DNA from 2 places in the Paenibacillus sp. Cedars genome. Region 2 is predicted to be linked to the other one. Evidence: predicted binding sites of a transcription regulator. Region 2 holds the regulator's gene; the other holds the start of a gene.

Region 1 (3,243 bases), 2.8 Mb from region 2:
CTCCGCATCGGATAGAGCACACGCTCCGGATGGTATACCCGGTGTGCCATATTGCGGACTTTATTGCAGATGGCTCCTTGCGTAACCGGATGGTCGGGATCTCCGGTAACCTTGACGATTTTCCCGTTCTCTTTATGCAGCAGCAGGCCGCATGTATCGGGACAATCCAACGGACATACCCCTGGAAATATGCCATTTTCCTGCTGAATCATGTCTTGAGTCATTTCGTCCATTTCCCCCTTCTGCTCGGCTGCATCCTATCCCTTATCTTAAAAGAACATCAGGGTTCCAGTAAAGTCATACATTTTTTTCTAAATAGGGTGATTCACGCTTCTCCCTGCCGGGTATATTCCTATCAAGAGCAAAGAAGAGGAACCCAGACCCTTTCTCTTCCTTGCCAAATCATGGACCACTCCCAAAAAATTCGCCATGCCGTGTCTCCTCCCCCGAGACCGGCATGGCGAATTTGCTTTTTATGGTAGACGTTCCCTTGGTGCCCGCGATTTTCTGCAATCGATACTGAATTTATTATGATACCTGCTGTGCTGAATGAACCTCAGGAGGACTTCCAGCAGCAGGAGTCGTTGTCACGGCTGCGGCGTCATGGTGAATGCCGGATACCTCCTCCGCCCTATTGCTATTCTTCAAGTAAACAGACCCGTAAGCAGCGGCCACAAACAGCGAGCCGCCCACAAAATTGCCAAGCCATACCGGAACGAAGTTCATGAAATACTGACCCCAGCTGTAATAACCTTCGAATATCGCTGCCGGGATCAGGAACATATTTGCCACCACGTGCTGAAAGCCGATAGCTACAAAGGCCATGGTCGGGAACCAGATCCCCAGAATTTTGCCGCTCATCTGATCCGATCCGTAGGAGAGCCATACGGCAAGCGCAACAAGCCAGTTGCACCCGATGCCGGACAAGAACGCCTGCAGGAAGCTGTCGTCCAGCTTATGACCTGCCATATTAACCAGCTTCTCCAAGTATACGCCGCTGCCTGTTAGCCCGGTCACATGGCCAAAGAAATAGGCAACAAACAATGCCCCCGCCAAGTTGCTTACCGTGACAAGCGCTAAATTCCGGATCAGTTCCTTGGTGGAAATCCGCTGCTTGAATCTGGCCAAGGACACCGCCATCATGTTGCCCGTCAGCAGTTCTCCGCCTGCAAGCAATACCAGAATAAGCCCGACCGGGAATACCGCCGCACCTATAAAACCGGCAATCCCTCCCCAGGCCGGAGATGCTCCGGCGATAACGCGGATATCCAGCAGAAAGCCGAGCGCAATGAATGCCCCTGCCAAAAAGCCGAGTATCATAACATTTAAGGTGGAATTGCGTGCTTTTTTCACACCGGTCTCCACGGTAATTTCTGCGATACGATCAGGTTTGTAGTAGGCCATGGTCTCTTCCTCATTTCTCCTGCATTCGTTCTATTGGGTATGTCCGATGCAGCTCTTGGTTTCCTATTTATCGTTTACCTTCATTGTAACGCAGCTTCATCACCTTGAACGTGAATTATGTCACGTTTGTGTCCATCAGGGGAGGACAGCCTTCAGATGAGACATTCCCCCTTTCAAAGAAATTCGTTTTTCTTTATAATGTCGAATGGATGGGTCACACATCGGGGAAATCTATCTAAATAAACATCTAGGAGACTCCATTTATGAGCTTGAAACACAATCTGCTTCGCAAGAAGCCGATCCCTAATATGCAAGGTGGGGAAGTACGTTCCGCATTAAAAAAACAACTCAGTGCCATGGACCTTATCATCCTCGGCGTGGGTTCTATCGTGGGAACAGGGATTTTTGTATTAACCGGCGTCACCGCCGCAACCCATGCCGGACCGGGATTAATCGTTTCGTTCCTGCTGGCGGGGCTGGTGTGCGCCTTCTGTGCACTCTGCTACGCAGAATTCGCCTCCACCGTACCGGTGGCGGGCAGTGCATATACGTACAGCTATTCAACCTTTGGCGAAGGTTTTGCCTGGCTGATGGGCTGGGACCTGCTTCTGGAATACGGCTTCGCCAGCGCTTTGGTATCCAGCAGCTGGTCCGGTTACGTCCAGAGCATCCTCGCGGGCTTCGGGATACATCTGCCAACCGCGATAACCAATGCCTTTAATCCGGCCAACGGTACCTATGTGGATGTGCCCGCTATATTTATCGCGCTTCTGATCACGTGGATTGTATCGCGCGGAGCCAAGGAATCGACAAGGCTTAACACCTTCATGGTTTATCTGAAAGTTGCCGTCATTCTGCTATTTATCGGCGTGGGGATATTCTATGTGGAACCGGATAACTGGACGCCGTTCCTGCCATTTGGCATGGAAGGTGTCATGACGGGAGCGGCCATTGCCTTCCTCGCCTACGTGGGCTTTGATGTCATTGCAACGGCAGCCGAAGAAGTCAAGCATCCGCAGAAGAGCCTCCCGATCGGCATTCTGGGTTCCCTGCTGATTGTGTCCGTGTTATATATTGCGGTTACCGCGGTGCTGACAGGACTCGTACCATACAACCTGCTCAATGTGAAAGACCCGGTTGCCTTTGCGCTGCTCTACATCGAGCAGGACTGGATGTCCTATTTCATCTCGCTGGGGGCCATAGCTGGACTCACCACCGTGCTGATGGGTGTCATGTTCGGACAGTCCCGACTGCTGTATGCACTCGGCCGGGACGGACTCCTGCCGAAACGGATGAGCTCGGTCAATCCGAAAACGAAGTCGCCGGAATTCAGCACCTGGGTGTCCGGTATCAGCATCGCCCTGCTGTCCGGCTTTGTCCCCCTTGGCAACCTGGCGGATTTGGCCAGCATCGGCACGCTTTTTGCCTTCATTACCGTCTCGCTCGGCATCATTGTGCTGCGCAAAACACATCCGGATCTAAAACGCACCTTCCGCGTGCCGTTTGTGCCTTGGCTGCCTTTGATTGCTGTTGCCAGCTGTCTCTATCTGCTGACCACGCTGCAGTGGATTACCTGGATCGGGTTCATTGTATGGATCGGACTCGGTGTCGTCATCTACGCTATATACGGATACAGGCATAGCGCATTGTCAAAAGGCGACTCATCCGGTTACGAGTAGATCACCCTTACAGGATAGGATGTCAAACCACTTGGGATGATAGGAATAACCGCCGGACGTTAGAGCCCCTCTGTTTATTGGTTCAGACAACATTCTTTGATTAGAGCAATTTGCCTGCTCAATCTGAGCAAGGGTACGCAAAATAGCGGTGTGTGGATTA
Region 2 (3,243 bases):
GTTCCGCAAATGCTACTACCACAGGGCCAAACATGAAGCGAGCGTTGCCGACGTGGTCATTACGAACCATTCGAAGCTGTTCACTGACGTTAAAGCCAATCATCAGCTGCTGCCGAGTTATGAACGCCTCGTCATTGACGAAGCACATCATCTTGAGGACGTTGCGGGCAAGCACCTTGGCTTGCAAATGAAATATTTTACGGTTGTGCATACGTTGACCCGGATGTACAAGGACAGCCGCAGCGGACAGCTTCCCGCGCTTCGCCAGCTGCTTCAGGCTTCACCGCATGAGAAGGCCGTAGAATGGTCTTCTGTCATTGACCGTATGTATCCAGATCTCATCACGGCCAAAGAAAATTGGGATCGTCTTAGCGATCAGCTGTTTGCACTGCTGCCGGAACGCGGGGATGCATCTCCAGGAGACGCGGGCCAATTCTCACTTCGGTTATCGCCTCTCAAGAAACCGAAGGATTGGCAATCGCTGGCGGAGCTGGAGCATCAGATTCATGTGACCCTGGGTGACGTTGTGCGCAAGGGTGACAAGCTGATTGCTGAAATGAAGGAAGATCTGGATGATTACAGTGCAGACAGCTTGCTTACGGATCTGTCCGGACTGTTTAAAGACCTGGCCGCTCACCGTGAGGACTTGCGCTCCTTCATGGCTCTTAATGATGAGGGTACGGTATACTGGATGGAGGCTAATGGCAATTTCCGCAGTAAATCGCTGCAGCTCTATGCAGTGCCTGTTGATGTAAGCACTCATTTAAAGGAATTGTTTTTTGATAAAAAACAAAGCGTCATTCTGACATCGGCTACCTTGTCGGTGGATAAATCGTTCCAGTTCATGATCGAGAATCTGGGTCTTCAGGAAGCGGCTGAAGCCGGTAATCTGAACACGGTTCAGCTGCCGTCTCCGTTTAATTACAGAGAACAAGCGCTGCTTGTCGTTCCACGTGATTTTCCGAGCGTGAAGGGATCGGTCGGGGATGCCCTCTTTGTGAACACACTTGTGCAGTCACTGGCCGAAACGGCGATCGCTACCCATGGAAGGATGCTCGTTCTGTTCACCTCTTACCGGATGCTGCGTCAGGTGCATGAGCCACTGAAGGAAGCATTGGCATTAAGTGACATTGCGGTGCTGGGGCAAGGAATGGACGGGACCAGTCGAACCAAGTTGATTCGACGCTTCCAGGAGAGCAGCGCATCGGTGCTCCTTGGCACCAGCTCCTTCTGGGAAGGGGTCGACATTCCGGGCGAGGCGCTGACCTGTCTTGCTATTGTACGGCTGCCTTTCCAGCCGCCGAATCATCCGCTGGTGGAAGCCAAGAGTGAACTGCTGCAGCAGCAGAAAAAGAACCCCTTCATGAAGCTTTCCGTTCCGCAAGCGGTTATTCGGTTCAAGCAAGGGTTTGGCCGCCTGGTGCGGACGGCACAGGATAAAGGGATCGTGATTGTATACGATACCCGGGTGATTGAATCCTATTACGGGAAATATTTCTTATATTCCTTGCCAGGACCTAAGATGGAGCATATGCCGACAGAGGGAATTGTTCCACGCATCTCGGAATGGCTTCAGGAAGAGGTCGAGGTTGGAGCAGATAACCAATCCGATGAATGATAGCTAAACGAAGAATGAAAATGCAAGAGATGTAGTTATTAACCTTTACTAGGGGGAGCATGCATGAAATCGGAAAAAATTTCGGAAGCCGTGGTCCGCAGATTACCTGTATATTTGCGCTATTTGAATGAGCTTCAGAAGCGGGAGGTCTCAACTGTTTCATCCCAGGAGCTGGGGCAGAAACTGGATCTGAATCCTGCTCAAATTCGTAAGGACCTGGCGTATTTCGGTGATTTTGGACGGAAAGGGATCGGATATGATGTTTCCTATTTGATTGAGAAGATTCGCCAGATTCTGAAGCTGGACCAGAAGATTAATGTAGCATTGGTTGGAGCCGGTAATCTTGGACATGCATTATCCAATTACAATGCATTCCTGAAGGATAATATGAAGATTGTGGCTATTTTCGATTCATATTCCCCCAAAGTTGGTATGAAAATCAACAACTTGACGGTTCAGCCGATGGAAGAGCTTGAGAAAACCGTACATGAATACGGCATTCGTATCGGGATTATTACCGTTCCGGATTTTGAGGCGCAAAACGTAGCTAATCAGCTTATTGCAGCAGGCATCGAAGCGATTCTGAATTTTGCGCCAACCATCCTGAAAGCTCCACCTCATATCCGTATTCATACGGCCGATTTTACAACCGATTTGCAGAGCTTGGCTTATTATTTGGACAACGGTAAGGAGGAAGCTTCACATGACGACAACGAAGTGGATGGTTAAGAACGGTACTTTTGCTGTGCTTGAGGATGGAAGATCCGTTCTTCGTGGATACATGTTTGTTGAGAATGACCGCATTACCTATCTTGGTGAGGAACAGCCGCTGGTAGAGGAAGGAACCGAGATTATCGACGGCACACATCTGTTGTTCCTGCCTGGTTTGGTAAATACCCATGGACATGCTGCCATGTCACTGCTCCGCGGTTATGGAGACGATTTGGCGCTGCAAGTATGGCTGCAGGAAAAAATGTGGCCGATGGAAGCCAAATTCACGGCCGATGATGTTTACTGGGGAGCCTCTCTTTCCGTGCTGGAGATGATCAAGGGCGGAACCACAACTTTTGTGGATATGTATGATCAGATGGACCAGGTTGCGAAGGTGGTAGAGGATTCAGGAATGCGCGGTGTCCTGACCCGTGGCGTTATCGGATTATGTCCGCCTGAGGTTCAGCAGCAAAAACTGGATGAGGCGGTTGCATTTGCGAAGGACTGGCACGGCAAAGCCGATGGCAGAATCACAACGATGCTCTCGCCGCATGCACCGTATACGTGTCCACCGGATCTAATTGAAAAATTCGTCCAAGCATCCCATGATTTGAATCTGCCGCTGCATACACATATGTCGGAAACGGACACGGAAGTGGCCCAGAATGTGAATGACTACGGACTCCGTCCCGTTGCGCATCTGGAGAAGCTGGGCATGTTCTCTCGTCCTACACTTCTGGCGCACGCCGTCCATTTGACTGATGAAGAGATCGAGATTTTGGCTAAATATCAAGTCGCGGTCTCTCATAATCCAGGCAGTAATCTGAAGCTTGCCAGTGGTATAGCGCGCGTGCCTGCACTGCTGAAAGCCGGCGTTACCGTGTCCCTGGGTACCGACGGACCAGCGAGCAATA

The links. The regulator Rex, encoded in region 2, represses fermentation and respiration genes when NADH is low (regulators of the CRP and FNR family bind a similar motif). The targets are predictions, from matches to a motif close to TTGTGAAATATTTCACAA.
Region 1: a site for Rex is predicted at 1,513-1,530, ahead of B9D94_RS30195 (formate/nitrite transporter family protein). Genes of this name have one in related genera too.

What each region holds. Positions count from the first base shown of each region.
Region 1 is NZ_CP020866.1:6,280,718-6,283,960, reverse strand. Features, by position in the region: gene B9D94_RS30200 (molybdopterin-containing oxidoreductase family protein) at 1-224, opposite strand, end outside; gene B9D94_RS30195 (formate/nitrite transporter family protein) at 529-1,404, opposite strand; gene B9D94_RS30190 (amino acid permease) at 1,713-3,083, shown strand.
Region 2 is NZ_CP020866.1:3,528,338-3,531,580, reverse strand. Features, by position in the region: gene dinG (ATP-dependent DNA helicase DinG) at 1-1,618, shown strand, start outside; gene B9D94_RS17765 (redox-sensing transcriptional repressor Rex) at 1,682-2,347, shown strand; gene B9D94_RS17760 (amidohydrolase) at 2,322-3,243, shown strand, end outside.